DNA from 2 places in the Halomonas sp. McD50-4 genome. Region 2 is predicted to be linked to the other one. Evidence: riboswitches for the same ligand, from Rfam matches in the RefSeq annotation. Region 2 holds a riboswitch; the other holds the start of a gene.

Region 1 (10,915 bases), on a different contig from region 2:
ATTGGATGGCTCGCTACATCGAGCGTGCCGAAGACACCGCACGGTTATTGAGCGTCAATACGCACCTGATGCTGGATTTGCCACGCCATTTACCGCTGGGCTGGGCGCCGCTGATCGAAATGACCGGGACGCTGGATGCCTTCAACGCTCGGCATACCAGTTTCGATGAGCGAAGTGTGATGCACTTTTTGTGCGCCGATGCCGAAAACGGCAGCTCGATTCTCTCGGCGCTCGCCAGCGCCAGAGAAAACCTGCGCACCACGCGGGACGTGGTGCCCCGAGAGATTTGGGAAGAGGTCAACCAGCTCTATCTCAGCGTGGCGGATCACGCGGAGAACGGCGTGAGCCCTCGGCGTCGGGATGCATTTTTGAAAAACGTCATTCGAGGCTGCCAAACGCTAACAGGGCTCATCGAAGGCACCTTGAGCCACGGCCCGGCGCGTACGTTCATCAAGCTGGGCCGTCAGTTGGAGCGGGCGGACATGACCACACGGATCGTCGACGTGCGTTCGGCGAGCTTGCTGCCGCAAAATCCTGAAGAATTGCTGCCGTTCGAAAATCTACAGTGGATGAGCGTGCTGAAATCCCTGACGGCGTATCAGATGTATCGTCAGCAGGTCAGGCTGCGCGTGCGTGGGCCGGACGTATTGCGTTTTCTGCTTCAAGATCCGCACCTGCCGCGCTCCATTGCCTGTAGCCTGGAAACATTGGGGCACGAGCTGCAGTTACTGCCTCGTCAAGATCGTGTGGCAGCCACGGTGTCACTGGTACGCGCCGATGTGGTCGATGCGGACATTCAGGCATTGGCCCACTCGCCGAGCAAACTGCACGCTTTCGTGGACGAGCTACAAATTGGTTTTGCCGCCATTCACGATACGCTCAGCGCTACGTATTTCGTGAACGGCGACGGCGTTCCTCGAGTCACTCAGCGCCAAACCCAGAGCCACGTGGGCGACCATGACAACGACTGATTAGGCCGCTTTAGGGCTGGCGTTCGCGCGTTGAATGAGATCGTGTAGATACGCCAGCTTTTCATGCACCGCGGGGGCAAGAACCCCTGGGGCCAGATCCAGTAGGCCCATGTCACGATTGAGTTCATTCACCGTCAAGCCCACCTGGTGAAACGCTTGTAGCATGCTCTCCAATGAGCCATCGTACTCGGCCCGAGAGAGGCCCATGTGCAGTGCCGTATCCAGCACGGCCACCATGTCCAGATAAAAGGCAAACGTCTCTGCGAAATCCTCCCACGGATGCATGGCGGCGTAGGCGGAGATGAACCGTGTGGGCCAGTCTGCCGGCGCGCCTTGCTGATAGTACTGCTCTAGGGCGTCGCCATAGGTGGGATGGTTGTGGTCGCCGAACACGCGAATGCTGGCGGCTTCGTCTTGGTCTTTGATCAGTAGGTCCCAGTAGTAGTGGCCGATTTCGTGACGAAAATGGCCGATCAACGTACGGTGGGATTCATTCATGTCGACACGCAGCCGCTCACGCTCGACGTCATCGGCCTCTTTGACGTTGATGGTGATATGGCCATTGGCGTGGCCGGTGTAAACTTTTTCTTGGTTTGCCGTGGAGCGCCACAGCCCTTGGTCGGGCAGCGCATCGGCCATGAACGAAAAACTCAGTGGGACGCGGATGTCCTCGCCCTCGACCCCGTGGGGAAGCTTGAGCAAATCCAGCGTATAGAAAAGCCGCCGTTTGGCGCTCTCCAGCGCTGCCCAGCGTTCCCGGTTGCCCTCGACCTCTAGGTCGGGAATCACCTCGTTGTAGCGGCAGCAGTCGCATAGCGTATCGGCGTGCCCGTCGGCCATCACCACCATCCGGTTGCAGACGTTTTCGACGGCATAGTTGTGGCACTTCATTAGTGCCGTGCCGCAGTCTTCATGGGTACAGAGGTAGCCGCCGCTATCTAACGGTTCCAGCGCCACGATGTTACAACACGCGGGGCACCAGCCAACCTCCGACTCACAGGCCAAGCAGTGGGTATTTTCGAAAAACAGCGGATTGCCACAGCGGCAGCTAAACGTCTGCATGGATACCTCCTTGTGATCACCACCGCGCATCTCACGAGGGTGAGTAGTGATACGTCATTGTCTCAGCATAGCGATGCCCTCACCGAGAGGGAAAGCCAAATCGTCGAGCGGAGGGCATATTGTCTTTGTCCAGTTGCTAATTGACGTTTACGTCAACTTGCTGATATACCCTAATGGTTCCCTATTCGATCCCATAACAAACACAAGCCGAGGAAACGCATCATGTCCGTTCGTGAAATTCCGATGTACATCGATGGCCAGCCGGTCATGTCGCAAAGCCAAGAGTGGCGCGATGTGGTGAATCCTGCCACCCAGGACGTGGTGGCGCGAGTACCGTTCTGTACGTCCGAAGAAGTCGAGCGCGCCATCGCCAGCGCCAAAACGGCGTTCAAAGAGTGGCGCAAAGTGCCGCTCGGCAAGCGCATGCGCATCATGCTCAAACTGCAGGCGTTGATTCGCGAGAATACAGCGGAACTTGCCGCCTTGATCACCGAAGAGCACGGTAAAACCCTGCCGGATGCCGAGGGTGAAGTGGGGCGCGGGCTAGAAGTGGTAGAGCACGCCTGTTCGATTACCTCCCTACAGCTTGGCGAGCTGGCGGAGAATGCGGCCAACGAGGTGGACGTCTATACCATGCATCAGCCGCTGGGTGTGGGGGCGGGCATTACCGCCTTCAATTTTCCGATCATGCTGCCCTGTTTCATGTTCCCGTTGGCGATTGCAACCGGAAACACCTTCGTCTTGAAGCCTTCCGAGCAAGACCCGAGTTCTACCATGCGGCTCGTGGAACTGGCACATGAAGCGGGTATTCCGGCTGGGGTATTGAACGTCGTGCACGGTGGGCCTGACGTCGCCAATCAAATTGCCGACCATCAAGATATCAAGGCGCTGTCGTTCATCGGTTCGACCCATGTGGGGTCGCTGCTTTATAACCGTGCGGCCGCTGCTGGCAAACGTATGCAGGCCATGATGGGTGCAAAAAACCACTGTGTCGTCATGCCGGATGCCAACCGTAGTCAAGCCATCGATAGCCTGCTGGGCTCTGCCTTTGGTGCCGCCGGTCAGCGCTGCATGGCGAACTCGGTGGTCGTGCTGGTGGGGGAAGCGCGCGAGTGGATCAAAGACATCGAAGCCGGCGCGCGCGGTATGACCGTGGGACCCGGCACCCAGCGCGAGGCCGATCTGGGGCCACTGGTTTCTCCGCAAGCCAAGGGGCGGGTCGAGCGTTTGATTACGGCAGGTGAGAAGGAGGGTGCTACGCTGCTGGTCGATGGGCGCGGCTACACGGTCGACGGCTACCCAGACGGTAATTTCGTCGGGCCGACTCTGTTTTCCGATGTGACGGCAGACATGACGATCTATCGTGAGGAAATTTTTGGGCCGGTGCTGTGTGTCGTCAACGTCGAAACGCTGGACGACGCCATCGCTTTCATTAACGCCAATCCGAATGGCAACGGCACCTCGATCTTTACGAACTCGGGCTGGGTCGCGCGACGCTTCGAGACCGACATCGACGTCGGCCAAATTGGCATAAACGTGCCCATTCCGGTGCCGGTCGCCTACTTTAGCTTTACCGGTTCTCGGGCGTCGAAGCTGGGCGACCTAGGGCCTAACGGTAAACAGGCGATTGCGTTCTGGACGCAGACCAAAACGGTCACTGCCCGCTGGTTCGAGCCCGAAAACGTCTCTAGCGGTATCAATAGCACGATCTCGCTATAGCGAGCGGCAACGCGCTGCGCCTCCTCGGTAGAGGAGGCGACCTTCACACGTCCTGAAACAGCGGTAAGCTCTCCGAGAGCAGTTGCCCTATGGGACCAAGCTGGCTCTCGTGTAGTACGAGCAGGTAGGGCGCCTCCTGCTCATCGCGAACGGGCGCCAGCAGCGCGAATTCTCCCTCTTCGAGGTGAAATTCATGAATTTCACGAAGGCCGTGGGGGGTCTCACATTGTGAGCAACGGTAGGTATCGTCCTCGCCATATACGAGGCGATGGTACATTTTGAACAGAGTGTAGAGGGCAAGCCCACCCTCGAACGCGGGCCAGCGAGCCGGTGTGGCACGAATATCGTCGGTGAGCGCGTTGCCTTCTGCTTCGGCATCGGCAATGGCATCGGCCAGGGGAGCCGCGAGAATAGCGGTTTGATCTGCGGGTAGGGGGGCATTTCGTTCCGCCGCCGCGTGAAAGGAGGTGGCCGCCGCCTCGAAATCTTGCAGGTTGTGCAGCGTAAAATCGGCATGCTGTAGGTCGGCAGGTTCGAAACCACCGTTCTCCCAGCCGTGAATCACACGAAGCGTGACCAGGCCGCGCTGCATAGGCTGGGCCAGCAGGGTGTGAAGCATGACACGGATATGCAACTGACGCTCATCCGTATCGTTCTCGAACGCACGGTACGGGTCTGCGAACAGTTCATGCAAACGCCCTGGCGTGTGCTCTTTTGCTTCGGAGTATGACATGGTGGTTTCCCTGTAAGTACGCCGCTTGGCTAGCCGAATAGCGTACGGCTTTTATGACATTAGATCACTAAAAGTATGGCGAGCGTAAAGCCATATGAAAAGAGTCTTTAGTTAGCAATTTGTTACGGATAAAAGTGAGTTGGTAGTGGGACTCTACTTCAAAATAAAAAAGGAGCCTTTATGGCTGCATCGATCAGTCGGTTCAAACTTCCTGACACTCTGGATAATGTTCCCAATGATATTCGGGAAGCCATGTTGGCCGTGCAGGAGAAAGCGGGCTTCGTGCCCAACGTATTTTTGATGTTGGCTCACCGACCCGACGAGTTTCGCGCTTTTTTTGCGTATCACGATGCGTTGATGGAGCGACCATCGGAGACGCTGACCAAAGCAGAGAAAGAGATGATTGTCGTTGCGACCAGTGCCCGCAATCGCTGCTTGTACTGTGTCGTCGCCCATGGCGCGCTAGTGCGTATCTACAGTAAAGATCCGTTACTGGCGGATAATATCGCCATCAACCATCGTGTGGCGGGATTGAGCGAGCGTCATCGGTTGATGCTCGACTTTGCACTGCACAGTGCCATCGATCTGGGCGAGTTTTCAGAAGAATGGCAGGCGCGTTTAGAGGCAGTGGGGTTCACGCTGGATGATTGCTGGGACATCGGTGCCATTGCCGCGTTTTTTGGCATGTCCAACCGCTTGGTGACACTAGCTGGAACACCGCCCAACGCCGAGTTTTACCTGATGGGGCGTGTCCCCAAGAAAGTGGAATAAGCAGCCCGGCTCCATGGGCAAGGCTTTACTAACGCACCACTTTGATTGAGGATACTGCCTCCACTCACTGTCGCCAGGGGAGCCCCAATGGGGCTGAGAATGCGCGCAACGCAGACCCTGGAACCTGATCCGGTTCGTACCGGCGGAGGAAGCGCGACATGCCTTACCTAACGTCTTTCGTGTTAGGCGCAGCGTTATGCTGCTTTGCTTTTCTGGGTCTTCGGGCACGTTTCAGTGGCGGCTCGCTGGATGATTATGTCACCGCCCGTAATTCGCAAACGTCGGCCACCCTGGGGCTCTCCTTTTTGGCGTCCGGTATGGGGGCTTGGATACTCTTTGCACCCCCTGAAATCGGCGCATTGGTAGGGCCCGTGGCGCTACTGGGCTATGCCCTTGGTTCGGCGCTGCCGTTCATCGTTTTGGGTCTCTACGGGCCTAAGATACGCCAAGCACTGCCCGAGGGACGCAGCATTGCCGAGTTTGCCGACGCCTGCTACGGCAAGGGGGTACGCCATTTCGTGGCGCTTGTTTCCGTGGCTTACATGGGCTGCTTCCTGGCTGCTGAACTCACCGCCATCGGGGCGATTACCGCGCTGCTCTCCGACGTGCCTCCCGCCGTGGTGATCATCGGGGTGGCGCTCACCACGCTGGTGTACACCGTCATGGGCGGGCTGCGGGCAAGCTTGGCCACCGACCGCTGGCAAGCGTGGCTGCTTTTGGCGCTGCTGCTCGCCGTCGCCAGCGTGACGCTCTGGCGACTGCCCAGTATGCCGAATGACGCACAACTCCCGTCGCTCCCCATCGGCAGCTCGCTCAGCGTGGCGTTGACGCTGGTGATCGCCGTGACGGCGGCCAACTTGTTTCACCAAGGCTATTGGCAGCGGGTATGGGCGGCCCAAGACGACGCGAGCCTGGGGCGCGGTGCCTGGTTGGGTGGCGGCTTGACCGTACTGGTCGTCATGGTGATCGGTGGCGTAGGTATCATGGCAGCGATGAGCGGGGTCAGTCTCGGCGAGCCGCCCATGCCGTTTTTTGCGCTGCTTAGTGATGCCCCGGTATGGATCACGCTGCCTTCATTGGTACTGGCCGTCACGCTGGTCACCTCGAGCGTCGACACCTTACAAAACGGCATTGCGTCGCTGTGGGCCAATGGTCACCGGCCCGAGGCCCTCAACAAGGCGCGCTGGCTCACCGTGGCGATCATGCTGCCCGTGATCGTGATTGCCTTGCAAGGGCTCTCCGTGCTGCGGCTATTTTTGATTGCCGATCTGCTGTGTGCAGCGATCGTGGTGCCGGTGCTGCTGGGTTTGTGGCAGCGTATGACACCGATGGCAGCAATAAGCGGCGGGTTGGCGGGGCTCGTAGGGGCCGTGCTGCCTGGCTGGATCGGTCAGGGCAGCATCAGCGCAGGGGTAATGGCCGCCACGTTCCCCGGCAGCGTACCGACGTTAGGCCCGTTCGTAGGGGCGCTGCTACTCTCAACAGCGGTCAGTGTGGCGTTGGCTCTGGTGAGCCGTCAACGTGTCGAAGTCCGTTAATCAAGGCGTTAAGCAGGACATTTCGTTTCGCGTTATGCTGTTAAGGGTTTGATGACCATTTAGGTGTGATCGCCATGAGCCACCTGTTACCCCCCAACGAAACTGCCCGTTTGGCTGCGCTTAACGAACTGGCCCTCCTGGATACGCCAGACGAGCCCGTTTTCGATCGGATCACGCGATTGGTCACCGTGCTGCTCGGCGTTCCTAAATCTACCATCAGTCTGATCGACACCGATCGTCAGTGGTTCAAGTCTCAAGTGGGCATGGCGGTATCGGAAACACCTAGGGACGTCGCGTTTTGTGCTTACACGGTACTCGAAGATGAGCCGCTAGTGGTCGAAGACGCTCAGCAAGACGCACGCTTCGTGACCAATCCCTACGTGATGACACCTGGCGGCATCCGTTTTTATGCCGGGATACCGCTGCGTAGTTCACAAGGGCTGGTCCTCGGATCGCTATGCGCCATGGACAGCCAGCCACGCAGCTTAAGTGACCAAGAAAAGGCTGCGATGCAAGATTTGGCCGATATCGTGATTGGCGAAATCCACCTGCGCGAACGGCTCATCAACGAGCAGAAGATTCGTGCCGCCACTCAGCAGGCGCTCACCGCGCTGCATCAAAGCCTCGAGCAGCGTATCGAGCAGCGAACCCGCGAACTCAATCTGGTGATCGAGTCGGCATATGATGCCTATTTGAGCGTCGATGAGCAGGGGCGCGTGCTGGATTGGAACCATGCAGCCGAGACCATGTTCGGCTGGAGTCGCAAAGAAGCCCTCACTCGACCGATTACATCGCTCATGTTTCCCGACGGAATCACCAGTGACGATGTCGCCATGCCAGTGACCGGAGAAGCCCTACGGCGCGATGGCGTTCGCTTGCCGGTCGAGGTGCGACTGAAGCGTTTCGAGGTGAATGGCCGCCCACGCCGCAGCTTGTTCATTCACGACATTACCGAACGCCAGCAGCTAGAGCGCCTACGCGACCAGCAGGCCCGAGAAGACGTGCTCACCCGTTTGCCCAACCGCCGCGCCCTAGATGAGCGTTTGCCGGAGGCAATGGCACGGGTACGCCGTACGCTCGCACCGCTGGCCGTGCTGTTTCTAGACCTCGATGGGTTCAAACGCATTAACGATCAGCACGGCCATGCCATGGGGGACGAGCTGCTGCGCGACATCGCGAGCCGTCTTCAGCGAACCGTCCGCGAGACGGATTTCGTTGCCCGATGGGCGGGAGATGAGTTCGTCGTGCTGCTCGAGGGGGTGACCAGCGACGCACCGGAGCCGCTGGCCCATAAGCTGATCGAGGTGATCGAGGAGCCGCTCAGCGCAGGTGGCGTGACCCTGCAAGTAAGTACCAGCATTGGTGTGGCGCTGTTCGTCCACGACGCGGCGGAGACACCTCAGGAGTTATTGAAGCGCGCCGATGAGGCCATGTACAACGCCAAACGCGCAGGCAAAGCGCGTATCGCGCTGGCACGTCCGGCGGATACGTCTGCCCCCCATTAACGAACCCAAGGACGAGTATGATTCGTTGTCTATTGACCACCCCAGAGGGCGACGTGCGCGAGGGCGACATTCGCCTGATGGACGAGTGGATGCGCATGCCCACGGCACACTTGTGGGTCGACATGAAAGGAGAGAGCGAAGCGCAGGAGCGTGAGATACTGGAGCGCTTCGAGTGTCACCCGATGGCCATACAAGACGCCCACAAAGAGCGCCATCCGCCGAAAATCGAAGAGTTCGACAATCACACGCTGATCATCTATCGCGGCATTTCCTCGTTCGATGCCCAGCTAAACTTCGTACCTCAGCAGATCTGTTTCTTCGTCGGCGAACGCTTTTTGGTGACCTTGCACCCCGGCGAGGCGATGAGTATCGAACGCTTACTCAATGAGCACGGCAAAACGCTATTGGCCCAGTCACCCGAGCAGGTGGCACTGAGAGTGATGTACACCTCGGCGGGCTTTTATATCGATAGCTTGCTGGAATTCGAAACGGAGCTCAGTGATCTCGAGGACGAGCTGCTAGACAATGGTAACGACGTGTTGATGCGTAAAATCACCACGTATCGCTCGCGTCTGGTCAAAATGCGCCGGATCTTCAGCTATCACAAAGGCATCACCCAAGAGCTGACGGCGTACGACTACGCGCACTTGCCGCGAGGCGAAAGCGAAACGCTGCATGCCATAACCGATGTCGAAGAACGTTTCGAGCGACTCTACACCCTAACGCAAATGTACTACGACATTTGTGGCGATCTCGTCGACGGCTATATCTCCATTTCATCACACCAGTTGAACATCACCATGCGGGTGTTGACGGTGATTACCGCTATTTTCGTCCCGCTAACCTTTATCGCCGGTATTTACGGCATGAACTTCGAGTACATGCCAGAACTGAGCTATCAGTACGGCTACTTTTTCGTTTGGGGGGCCATGCTAGGGATTGGTGGGGTGCTCATTTGGCTGTTCAAACGGAAACGCTGGTTTTAACCCCCTTGTCGAACCGCCAATTGCCGCAGACGACTGGCCAACAGTAAGAGCCCCAGCGCAATCAGTAGCCAAAGCGTGGCCAACAATATAGGAAACGCCCCCGCACCCGCCAGATCCAGCAGCGGGCCGGTCAGTGACGGAATGACCAGCGCCCCGCTGCCCGCGGCGGTAAAGATGGCGCCAGTGGTGCGCCCGCGCATGACAATCGATTGGTTGCACAGTGCAAACAGCGTAGGGAAAAACGCCGAGGCTGAGAGGCCAAACAGCAGCGCGCCAGCGCTTGGCGGCAGCGCGTTGAGGTGCAGACCTGCCGCTGCGCTCAGCCCCAGCGCTAGGCAGCCAGCGAGCACCTGCCAAGGTGAGCAAACGCGTAGTAGCGGGATGGCGAGCAGGCGTCCCGCCGAGAGCGCCAGCCAGAACAGCGTTGCCAGCAACGTCGCCTGCTCGGTGGTCAATCCAGAGAGCGTACCGTATGCGGTGACCCAGCCGGCGAACGTAATTTCGATGCCCACATAAAGAGAAAACAGTAGCATGAATAGTCCCAGCAAGAGCGGGTCGCGGTGTTTGAGCGTAGCCAAGGACGCGGGATTAGGGTCAACGGTGGGCATGGACGGGCTGACGAAGCGCGACAGCGGCCACAGCATGGCAGCCACGCTGGCCGCGACGATCCAAAACGTGAGGTGAAACTGTCCGGTGAGGGATAGCGCAGCAATCATGATCAGCGGCGTGAGCATGTTGCCGAAACTGAAACAGAAGTGCAGCGCGCTTACATTGGGGCCCGCTGCGTCTCGGTGCAGCCACAAAAGCAGCGTGTTCCCGCCCGCGTTGAGCGATACCTCCGCAAATCCCAGCAGCATGAACAGCAGCGTCAACAGCAGCAGAAGCGGGCTAAGCGGGGCCAGCGCCAGTCCGGCTACCGCCAGCACGCCCATCATCACCAACACGCGGTGGCCGTTGAAGCGATCCATGAGCAGCCCGGTGACCATGGCGCCGCTCATGTTGCCAACGGCACGTGCAGTGAACAGCACGGCGATTTGGCTCATGGAGGCACCGCTGGCCTCGGCCAAATGGGGCAGTGCTGGCCCAAGCAGTCCGCCGGTCATCCCAATGGCAATGAACAGGCCAAAGTAGGTCCAGGTGAGACGGCGATGGTACGTCGAGGTGAAGTGAAGCATACCGATCCTTGGCAGGGGCAGAAGCATGGTCGACCCGTAGCTTGACGGGTTTTGCTTACTCTCACTATTGGCGAAAAGTTGACGACCCGCCAGGCGGCTGACTGGGGGAGTGTGGCTTAAGGGGCACTATGTGCTTTACTCATCCATCGTGATCGAGGGCATGCTGTCCTTCGCTCGCCCCCTTGAACCTCGCCCGGCGTTTGTTATCGTCGCGACATATGCACTCAACAAGGAACCACCCATGGCCCACACGGATAACAGCGCAACGATTCCGGCCACGATGTCGGCGATGCTCTTGACCGGTCACGGTGATGTCGACGCTCTGCAATACCGTCAGGACGTTCCCACGCCAACGCCCGGCCCTGGGCAGGTGCTGGTGCAAGTCACGGCAACGGCGAAAAACAACACCGACCGCAAAGCGCGCGAAGGCTTATACCCCACCAAAGGCAAAGAGG
Region 2 (10,915 bases):
CTTTCCGATGAGCGTGGAAGAGCTGGTGATGACTGGCAGTTGGCCAAGCCACGGGGCGCTGAAAGGGTACTGTGCCGCCCATTACCGCAAGGGCCGTGAGATCATGGCGCGCTTGGGCATTTCTCACTTGGCGCACCGCCCCCTGGGCGAGCTGTCCGGTGGCCAGCGCCAGCGGGCGCTGATTGGCCGAACGCTGATGCAAGAGGCAGAACTGCTGCTATTGGATGAGCCGTTTGCCAACGTGGACAGCGACACGGTGGATATCTTGATTCGCATTCTGCGCCAAATGGCCGACGACGGCGTCACGATCATCATCGTGCTGCACGATATGGATCACCTCCGCCGCCTGGCCGATGAGGTACTGATGCTGAGCGCTGGCCACGGCCGCTGGGTCGCCCCCAGCGCGCTCAACCAGCAGCATGCACCCGCCCAAGTGGTGCCGTTTACGCTGGGAGGGCGTCATGCTGGAACTGCTTAATACCTGGTTCGTCAGCCCGTTCGAGTACGGTTTCATGCGCCGCGCCGTGGTCGGCGGGCTCGCGCTCTCCCTGGCCGCCCCGCCGCTGGGGGTGTTTTTGGTGCTGCGTGGCATGAGTCTGATTGGCGATGCCATGGCCCATGCGATTCTGCCCGGCGTGGCGCTGGGCTTTTTGCTGGCGGGCTTTTCGCTACCGGTGATGAGCGTGGGTGGCGTGCTATTTGGGGTGATGGTGGCCTTGCTGGCGGGAGCGGTCTCGAAAATGGGTGGCCAGCGGGAAGATGCCGCCATGGCGAGCTTTTTCATCATTTCCCTGGCTGCTGGGGTCATGCTGATCTCCATGGGGGGCAGCAGCGTGGATTTAACCCACGTACTGTTTGGCTCCATTTTGGCGATCAACTCCACGGCGCTGCTGTTGATTGCGTCGATCAGCACACTGATCGTCATCACCCTGGCGATCATTTTCCGCGCCTTGGTGGTGGAGTGTTTGGACCCGCTATTTTTGCGCGGCCAACACCGTCGCAGTAGCTGGGTACATAGCGTCTTTTTAGGGCTGCTAGTGCTCAACTTGACCGCTGGCTTCCAAACGCTCGGCACGCTGATGGCCGTGGGTTTGATGATGCTGCCTGCCACGGCGGCGCGGTTTTGGAGCAAGCGCTTGGAAGGATTGATGGGGATTGCCGTAGTGCTGGCGATGCTGGCCAGCACCGGCGGGCTGCTGCTGTCGTTCCATTTGGACACGCCATCAGGCCCGAGCATTATCTTGCTGGCCGGGGCGACTTATTTGTTCTCGGCGCTGTTTGGCCGCTACCACAGTTTGGCCGCCAAGCTGCGCCGTAAAACCACGCCGCTGGCGATGGAGCATTCTCACTAGCGAGTCGTCGTTTTCCGCTTTCTTACATCATCAGGAGCATGTTATGTCGTTTTTCTCTTCATCGCGTTGGTTAGTGGGCGTGTCGGCCATGTTGGCGTTGCCTGCGGCCATGGCGAACGAGCGGGTTCAAGTCGTCACCAGTTTCTCCATCCTGGCGGATATGGTCGAGAACGTCGGAGGAGAGCATGTGAAGGTCAGTGCCCTGGTTGGCCCGGATGGCGATGCTCACGTTTACTCCCCAAGCCCCGGCGATGCCCGAGCACTGGCAGGGGCAGACCTAGTGGTCTTCAACGGTTTGCTGTTCGAGGGCTGGATGGAGCGCCTGATTGACTCCAGCGACTACGACGGCCCATTGGTCACCGCCACCGACGGCATCGCACCCCGCGCTTTTGCGTCGCACGGTCACGATGACCACGCGCACCATGACGAGCACGACCATGCGCATGAAGAACACGGTCATGAAGAGCATGAACATGAAAAGCACAGCCATCATGAACACGGTCACGACGATCATGCGCATGATGACCATAGCGGTCACGAGCATGGTGATGACGACCCTCACGCTTGGCAAGATCTGCAGCAGGCGAAAGTCTACGTCACCAATATTCGCGATGGCTTGATCGAGGCGGATAGCGCCAATGCGCAGAGCTACCAAGCCAACGCCGAGCGTTATCTGGCAGAGCTGGATAACGTTGATGCCGAGATTCGTGAACTGCTAAGCGAGATTCCTGCGTCGGCCAGCGTCATCACCGGCCATGACTCCTTTGGCTACTTCTCCAGCGCCTACGGCGTGAATTTTCTTTCACCGGTTGGTCTATCGACCGAAGCCGATCCCAGCGGTGCCAGCATGGCCGCACTGATCGATGTGATCGAGCAGGAGAACGTACAGGCGCTGTTCCACGAGAACATGACCAACCAAGCGATCATTACGCAGCTAGCGGAAGAGACCGGCCTGCCCATCGCTGGCACGCTATACGCCGATGCGCTGGCCAGTGAAGGCGATGCCAGCACCTACCTTGGCATGATGCGCCATAACGCCCGGGTGCTGCACGATGCCCTAGCTACTCCGGGCCATGAAGCTCATGGTCATGACGACCACGACCACGACCACGACCACGACCACGACCACGACCACGACCACGACCACGACGATCATGGTCATCGCCACTAGACCAGGCCGGCAAGGCCCTATACCGCCCCATTAGGGCGGTATTTTTTTGCATTGCATTTTGCTGTCGGGATGGGGAGACTGACACCCACAGCGCCGCTGCCACTGTTCACTGTTTACTTCACCGCAAAGAGCCACGACCATGCGCCTAAACGCCGACTTTAGCCACTTTGCCTGTGTCACGCCGGAACAGTATCGCTGGGTGACCTCGCCTAGCGCAGGTGTCGAACGTATGATGCTGGATCGCATTGGCGATGAGGTGGCCCGCGCCACGAGCCTGGTGCGCTACGCGCCCAACAGCCAGTTCAGCCGCCATACCCACGAAGGCGGTGAGGAAATTTTGGTGCTCGAAGGCGTGTTTGCCGATGAGCATGGCCGTTACCCAGCGGGCAGCTATCTACGCAACCCCATCGGCACGGGACACACGCCGCGCATTGGCGACGAGGGTGCGCTGATCCTGGTGAAACTTCATCAGTTCGATGAAAACGACCTGCTCCAACTCGCCATTCCCGCCCACCGCCTGCCCTGGCAGCCCGACCGTCGGCCAGGCATCACCTACAAAATGCTGCACACCTATCAACATGAACGCGTCAGCCTAGAGCGTTGGGAAGGCGAGGTCATTATCGACTATCCGGCACTGCCGGGCGGCTTGGAGCTGTTCGTACTGGAGGGCTCGCTACGTGACGCAGACACCGAGTACCCGGCAGGTAGCTGGTGCCGCTATCCCCCGGGGGCTGCCCCGCGGCTTAGCGCTGGACCCTCAGGGGTCATGATGTACGTCAAACGCGGACACCTATCTAACGCGCTGTGCGACGTTTAGCGGGCGAGTCCTACGAACGGCAGTAAGGTCAGCAGAGCGATCATAAGCACCGCCACGATCACTAGCGTGACTTGAAGCGGATGGGCCATGAAGCGTCGCCACAGCGTAGGGGCATCATCACGCGCCAGCGCCTCTTCGTGTTCACGGCGCACCTTGGCTAATCGCTCGGCCTGGTAACGCGCCAGCACCGCCTCGGCATCGTCTTGCTGTGCTGGGTCGCGCAGCCAGATGGCATCAACTCCCAGGCGGAAAAAGCCCGCCTGGGTTTCGTACACGTCGAAACCATGTTCTTCCAGCAGTTGGCGGACTTCCATGGCCTCTTCATCGGTCACATGGCGCAACCGAAACAGCAGATGAGCCATCGTTAATCGCCCATGCCTGCCATACGGTCGGCTTGAATCACTTCGATCCAATAACCATCGGCGTCTTTGACGAAGATCACGTCTTTCATTTTACCTTGGTCGGCACGCTTCACGAAGGTGACGTCGTGCTCATCGAACCACGCTTGGGCGGCTTCCAAGTCCGGCACGCTAAAACAGATGTGCCCGAAGCCTTGCGGCTCGGCATTACCGTCGTGGTAGGCAAAGTCCTGCTCGTTTTCGGTGCCCCAGTTATGGGTCAGCTCTAGCAGGCCTTTCTGGCTGAAGGTCCAGGCGGTGCGCGCTTGGGTCTCTTCCGGCACGTGATCGCTCTCCTCGACATTGGCCAGAAAGTAGAGCGAAAACTGCATCTCCTCGAAGTCCAGACGGCGCAGCACCTGCATGCCAAACACCTTGGAGTAAAACGCGAGCGCACGCTCAGGGTCTTTGACCCGCAGCATGGTGTGGTTCAAGCGAAAGCCCTGGGTTTGCGAAGCGGCCGGGGTCACCCCCGGATGCTGTTCACCTTGATACGACATGACACTCTCCTGGTTGGATGATGCTTGTGTTTACGCGATGCAAAATCTTTGACGGACGTATGACTTTGTACAAGGCTTAGGCGACAGCGTCGTGCTTCCCGCTGCCTGTGCATCACTGCCTTTGAAGGCGTTATTTCCCATGTTATGAGGGCGAGGAACGCAGAATTCCAGCCTGCCCCCGAGGAGTCTTTATGTCCCGTGATCTAAACGTATTGGGTGAACCGCTCACGCCCTGCTGCCACTCGCCGAAAACCGGTTTCTATCGCGATGGTTTTTGCCGGGTAGGGCCAGACGATGTCGGCATCCATTCGGTGTGCGCCATGGTGACCGAGGAGTTTTTGGCCTTCTCCAAGGCGCAAGGCAACGACTTGGTGACACCGCGGCCGGAGTTTGGCTTTCCCGGTTTGAAACCCGGGGATCGCTGGTGTCTTTGCGCGCACCGCTGGGCCGAAGCGGCACAGGTAGGACTCGCGCCGCCGGTCGTTTTGTCCGGTACGAACGAGCGAACGCTAGAGATCATTCCACTGGTCAAACTCCAGCAGCATGCGCTAGATGCCGTGCATTAATACCTGGGCCAAGGCGCCCCCGAATGCCCCTGGAAAAATGATGCAAATCTTCTACACTTCTATTTCGACAATTTTACATAGTGACCCGTGATGCCCCATGAACGGCGTCCGATAGGAGCACGTCATGACAGCTATCGATATGACCCTTGGCGATCGCCTGACATTGAAGCAGCTGAGTAATGCGATTCAAAACGGCTTCTCCCCCATCGTCGAAGTCGAATCCATGGACGGTATCTACAAAGTGCGTTTCCACCATGCTAATGGCGTCTCGGACCTATGTGACGCTCAAGGTCGCGTCAGCACCTTTCTGGGAACCGGTGAAATTCGCGATGCCCTGGGCCAACTCGGCTTAACCCATGGCGTGCTGACCTTTGCCGATCAGTGTGGCGACGAAATGATTGGCGTGCAGGGTCGAGCCATCACCCCTGACGAAATGCTCACGTACGGGACCCGCATCGCGTTTCGTTAACTCGTTGCGGGCTTTACAGCGCCGTCCAAGGCTAGGATAGTACCCACCAACGACAGGGGCGCCGTTCAGCGGCTGAGAAGCACCCTTTGAACCTGAACCGGATAACGCCGGCGTAGGGAGTCGTGGTGCTTACCACCACCTCCTTACCCGGGAGGAAACCATGACCTACCCCCCACTTGGCGACATGCTCGCCGCTTTACGTGAGTCTACGCCGCTCGTACACTGCATGACCAATTATGTGGCCATGAACAGTACCGCCAACCTGCTGCTGGCCACGGGCGCATCGCCTGCCATGCTGCACGCCGCCGAAGAAGTCGCTGAGTTTACCACGATGGCAAACGCGCTCTCCATCAATATCGGCACGCTCTCTGCTCCCTGGGCCGAGTCGATGCAGCTGGCAGCGCGCACGGCCGATACGACCGACACCCCCTGGGTGCTGGACCCCGTCGCCGTCGGGGCCACCGAGTTCCGCCAGCGGGTGTGCCAGGCGCTGCTGTCCCATCGCCCCAGCGTCATTCGCGCCAATGCCTCGGAAGTGATGGCGCTGGCCGGCTTGGCCAGCCAAGGGCGTGGGGTCGATGCCACGGCCTCCGTCGATGACGCCACTCACGCCGCCATGACGCTCGCCCAGCGGCAACGCTGCATCGTCGCCATGACCGGCGAGACCGATGTCATCACCGATGGTAGCCACCACGTCCGGTTATCCGGGGGCCATCCGCTGATGCCCCGCGTTACGACGCTGGGCTGTGGCTTGAGCGCCTTGGTGGCTGGGTTCGTTGCCGCCAACCGCGAGCACCCGCTGGCCGCGACGCTGGCCGCCCTGGCGTGCTTTGGCATCGCCGGGCATCGTGCGGGTCAGCAGGCCAAGGGGCCGGGCAGCTTTCAGGTCGCGTTTCTGGATGCACTTTACCAGCTCACTCCAGAGGATCTTTCGTCGCAAAGCCAAATGGAGACGCTGCATGCCGTGTGATCTTTCGCTCTATTTGGTGACCGATGCCGCTCTGTGCGCGGAAGCGGGCCTCGAAGCGACGGTGGAAGCCGCCGTCAAAGGGGGCGTGACCGTGGTGCAGCTACGCGACAAGCATGCCAGCGACGAGGCGATGATCGAACAAGCCAAGCGCCTCAAAAGGCTGCTGGCGGGCACCCACGTGCCGCTGATCATCAACGACCGACTCGCCGTGGCCGTCGCCAGCGGCGCCGACGGCCTGCATGTTGGCCAGAGCGATACCGCGGTTCTAGAGGCGCGGGAGGCGCTGGGGCCGCAGGCCATTCTAGGACTGTCGATCAACACTCTCGCGCAGCTTCGTGACGCGCCCATCGCGCTGTTGGACTACGTCGGGTTAGGCCCCATTTTCGCCACTGCCAGCAAGCAGGATCATGCTCGGCCCATCGGCTTCGAGGGCCTGGCCGAGCTGGTGCGCGCCTGCCCGTTGCCCAGCGTGGCGATTGGCGGCTTAAAGGCGCAGCACGCCGCCCAAGTGAGTGCCGCCGGTGCCCAAGGGATGGCGGTGATTTCTGCGATCTGCGGCCAGCCCGACCCTTACCGGGCGGCGCTGGCGTTTCGCGCCTCATGAGTCAGCTGGACCAGCTGACCGCTTTCGTCAAAGTGGCGGAGCTTGGCAGCTATACCCGCGCTGCCGAGGCACTGGATCTTTCACGTACGCGGGTGTCGCGGCAGGTCATGGCGCTAGAGGAGACGCTGGGCGCGCGATTGATCCAGCGCACGACACGGCGGCTGCATCTCACCGATGCGGGAGAGCGCTATTTAGCCCATGCCCAGGCCATTTTGCTGGCGTTGGAGGAGGCCGCTGCCGATGTCGGCAGTGGCACTCACACTGTGAGCGGGCGGCTGCGTATCAATGGTCCCATGAGTTTCGGCACGCGCTATCTCGCGCCTCAGGTAGCGAAGTTCATGCAGGCGCACCCCGCACTCGACGTACGCCTCGATCTCAACGACCGCCGCGTAGACTTGTTGGAGGAGGGCTATGATGTCGCCATCCGCATCGGTAGCCTGCCCGACTCCAGCCTAATCGCCAGACGGCTAGCCCGCTGCCAGCTTGTGCTGTGCGCGTCACCCGGCTATTTAGCGCAGTACGGTACGCCTTTGCGCATCGGGGACCTGGCGCAGCACCACTGCCTGCGCTATCGCAGCGGGCAGAACAGCGGCGACTGGCGCTTCGGCCAGCAGTACGTTAGCGTCACGGGGCCGCTGGAGAGCAATAATGGGGATATGTTGACCCATGCCGCAGAAGCGGGATTAGGCATCGCCCAGCAACCCAGTTTTCTGGTTCATGAGAGCATCCAGCGGGGGCACTTGGTGCCGCTTCTGTTAGACCTACCGCCGACCTACCTAGACATACACGCCCTCTACCCCGCACGGCGTTTTCTACCCGCCAAGGTAGCGCACTTCATCGATCAGTTGGCCGATGCCTGGGGCGACCCACCCATATGGGAACAGGGGCTTGGATTATCGCGTATATCGCAACAGTAAAGTGCTCATCGGTTAGATTATCTTCTCCTCTCGCTAGCCTACAGTAGCATCATCGCATCCATGGTGATGCCCAAAACGCGAGAGAGTGCTATGACGACGTTACCTACCCCGACGACAACCCTTCATGCAACCGCCCTACTGCGCGTTAGCCTAGGTGTGATGGCCCTGGCTCACGGCCTGATGAAAGTGTTCGTGTTTACGCTTCCTGGCACGGTGGGCTACTTCGAATCGCTTGGCCTGCCCGGTTTCATGGCTTACTTGACCATTGCCGCCGAAGTCGGCGGAGGCTTGGCCCTGATGCTGGGCCTATACACCCGCTGGGTGAGTCTGGCGCTAGTACCGGTGCTGCTCGGCGCCGCCTGGGTACACCTCGGTAACGGCTGGGTCTTCTCCAATCCCGGCGGCGGCTGGGAGTTCCCAGTGTTCTGGGCCGTGGCCCTCCTGGTGCAAGCCGGCCTGGGCAGCGGTAGCTTCGTCATCAGCCGCCGACTGGCATAATCCAATGGCCTGCCGAGAATCACACGTTGGCAGGCCCATTGACTGGAGCGCATCCTATGTTACCGAGTCTCTTCATCTCCCACGGCTCTCCCATGCTGGCGCTCACCCCCACGCCAGCCCATCACTTCTTGAGGAAGCTGGGCCGCACTCTGCGACCCAAGGCCGTCGTGGTGGTTTCAGCACACTGGGAGACCGAACGGTTGCAGGTGAGCCGTAGCGCGACACCTACGACTATCCACGATTTTGGCGGTTTTCCCGACGCCCTGTTTGCCGTGCAGTACCCAGCGCCTGGGGAACCCGTCTTGGCCAAACGTTTGGCCCAACAGCTAGGCGCCACGGAGACGGAGCGCGGACTGGATCACGGCGCGTGGGTGCCACTGTCACTGATGCATCCGGATGCCGATATACCGGTGGTGTCGCTATCACTGCCCAGCCGCTGGGGTGCTAGCGAGTTGATCGCCCTGGGCGAGCAGCTCGCACCGCTGCGTCAGGAGGGTATCCTGGTGATCGGTTCGGGCAGCTTGACCCACAATCTCTACGAGCTGCAGGCTCAGGGCAGTCAAGTGCCGGCTTGGGTCGAGCGTTTCGCCGAGTGGGTGCATGCAAGGCTGCGAGAAGATGACCGCGATGCACTCATCCACTGGCAACGCGGCCCCGATGCTGAACGTAATCACCCCACACCCGAGCACTTTCAGCCGCTTCTGGTAGCCATGGGGGCGGGCGGACAGGCAACACTGCGTCATCACAGCGTCGAACACGGCGTGCTGGCCATGGATGTCTATCAGTTTGCCTAACGTCTACGCCGTTGGGCGGCGTTTCAAGGTAGTGCGTCGATCGTGGTAAGCGATAGCTAAGCCGCTCAACATGATCAGCGCGCTGCCGACCCATACCCAAAGGTCCGGCAGCTCTCCCCAGAACCACCAACCCAACAGCACCGCCCAGAGCATGGCCGTATAATCGAAAGGGGCTGCAATGGCCGCAGGCGCATAGCGAAAGGCCAGAGTAATGAATGCCGTGGCACCAACACCCAACACCCCAGATACCAAAAATCCAAGCCAATGCCACGGCTGTGGGGTTTGCCATACCCAGGGCAAACTCACGGCCGTCACGACCAGCGGCACCATGGTCATATAGAACACCATCGCCCATAGGTGCTCGTTGGCGCCATAGCGCCGCGCCGTCACCATCATGAGCGCATAGAACACCGCCGCCGCAAGAACGATCATTGCGCCCAGCTGGAAAGCATCACCGCCAGGGCGCACGACGATCAGCACTCCTAAGAAGCCTAGCAGCGACGCCACCAGCACCGGCGGGTCGATACGCTCACCCAGCAGCGGTACGGAGAGTAGCGTCACGAACAGGGGTGCCACGAAGGCAATCGCCGTGGCCTCGGCCAAGGGCAGCAGGGTCAAGCCCCACACGAAGCAGACCATCGTGGCGGTGTAAATCAAACCGCGCAGCAGATGCACGCCTGGACGCCGAGTACGCAGCTTGCGTAATCCGCCGCTTACGTAAGCCAACAGGGCAATCAGCGGCAGCGATACCAATGTGCGGAAAAAGATGATCTGTAAGGGCGAGTGGACGGCTCCCAGCCATTTAGAGACCGCATCGCCAAGCGCCAAAAACAGCACGCCTAAGCACATGAATAAAATGCCTTTTAGCGAGGGCGTCATCCGTTGTCTCCTCTTCTACGTTTATTATTGTGGCTGCGCACCCAGACGCACAGCATAAAAAAGCCCCGCCAACCGGGGATTGGCGGGGCAGCGATATCATGCGGCTCAAAGACTCGCGTTGACCACCATGCAGTCCATGCCCTGCGCCTGTAGCGCTTGGCACGCTTGGCGTGCCTGCGATTCGTTCAATGAGACGACACGGGCGCGAAACACTGTCGTGGGCCCCTGAAGCGGATCGATGGCAACGCGGCCTCCCACGCTCGTTGGCAACCGCTGTGCGGCTTGGCGAGCAAACTGCTCTGCCTGTGCCGCTTGGCTAAATGCTCCGACTTGTATGCCCCAACTCGCCGAGGCTGCTTGCCCCTCAGGCGACGCACTGGCCAGTACCTGCTCCCGCTCGATAAAGGCCTGCAGCGGATCTGGAGACGCGGAGGGCGGCGTACGGTCTGCCTCAGCAGCATCAATGAGTTGAGATTCGACGGCCTGCGCGGGCGTTGTTCGTGTAGCGCTCGGTGTCGGGGAGAGGGACGTTGCCGAGACATTGGCTACCATCGGCTGGGTAGAGGGACGAACAGGCGTTGACTGTCGCAGCGGTTGCGCAGGCCCGGCAAAGCCCATGAACTCACTGGAAAAGCTCGTGTTCGCCAACCAAGTGCGCTGATCTCTGAGCGAGGCGCGCATAAAGCTACGGTCCAGCAGATCCGCCATGTGGGTATCCCGCGAGGAGGAGCTAAATCCGCCCATCACCACGGCCACCATCCGCCGACCGTTGTGAACGGCGGTGGTGGCTACGTTAAAGCCCGAAGCACGAATAAAGCCGGTTTTCAAACCGTCGGCCCCCGGGTAGTCGCGCACCAAGCGATTGTGGCTGGTATGGCGCGTGCCACGATAGGTGAACTCCTGCAACCCGAAGTAGTGATAGTATTGAGGAAAGTCCTGCATGACTCGTACCGAGAGCGTCAGCATGTCACGCGCGGTCG

Evidence for each region. A riboswitch is a leader RNA that binds a small molecule or an ion and turns the genes downstream of it on or off. The one in region 2 is predicted to bind thiamine pyrophosphate.
Region 1: linked by a shared signal. The riboswitch ahead of MHM85_RS15360 (sodium:solute symporter) and the one ahead of thiM (hydroxyethylthiazole kinase) in region 2 are both predicted to bind thiamine pyrophosphate.

The regions. Positions count from the first base shown of each region.
Region 1 covers NZ_JAKRFG010000014.1:30,402-41,316, forward strand. Annotated here, with positions in the region: gene MHM85_RS15335 (alpha-E domain-containing protein) at 1-971, shown strand, start outside; gene MHM85_RS15340 (putative zinc-binding metallopeptidase) at 972-2,033, opposite strand; gene MHM85_RS15345 (CoA-acylating methylmalonate-semialdehyde dehydrogenase) at 2,256-3,752, shown strand; gene MHM85_RS15350 (hypothetical protein) at 3,796-4,485, opposite strand; gene MHM85_RS15355 (peroxidase-related enzyme) at 4,666-5,256, shown strand; TPP riboswitch at 5,322-5,425, shown strand; gene MHM85_RS15360 (sodium:solute symporter) at 5,415-6,794, shown strand; gene MHM85_RS15365 (diguanylate cyclase) at 6,869-8,299, shown strand; gene MHM85_RS15370 (magnesium transporter CorA family protein) at 8,317-9,285, shown strand; gene MHM85_RS15375 (MFS transporter) at 9,282-10,460, opposite strand; gene MHM85_RS15380 (zinc-binding dehydrogenase) at 10,702-10,915, shown strand, end outside.
Region 2 covers NZ_JAKRFG010000011.1:16,740-27,654, forward strand. Annotated here, with positions in the region: gene MHM85_RS13365 (ABC transporter ATP-binding protein) at 1-478, shown strand, start outside; gene MHM85_RS13370 (metal ABC transporter permease) at 462-1,352, shown strand; gene MHM85_RS13375 (zinc ABC transporter substrate-binding protein) at 1,396-2,523, shown strand; gene MHM85_RS13380 (cupin domain-containing protein) at 2,663-3,340, shown strand; gene MHM85_RS13385 (DUF6164 family protein) at 3,337-3,702, opposite strand; gene gloA (lactoylglutathione lyase) at 3,705-4,238, opposite strand; gene MHM85_RS13395 (DUF2237 domain-containing protein) at 4,430-4,804, shown strand; gene MHM85_RS13400 (hypothetical protein) at 4,929-5,273, shown strand; TPP riboswitch at 5,318-5,409, shown strand; gene thiM (hydroxyethylthiazole kinase) at 5,434-6,243, shown strand; gene thiE (thiamine phosphate synthase) at 6,233-6,847, shown strand; gene MHM85_RS13415 (LysR family transcriptional regulator) at 6,844-7,764, shown strand; gene MHM85_RS13420 (DoxX family protein) at 7,855-8,262, shown strand; gene MHM85_RS13425 (class III extradiol ring-cleavage dioxygenase) at 8,319-9,056, shown strand; gene MHM85_RS13430 (DMT family transporter) at 9,060-9,935, opposite strand; gene MHM85_RS13435 (serine hydrolase) at 10,041-10,915, opposite strand, start outside.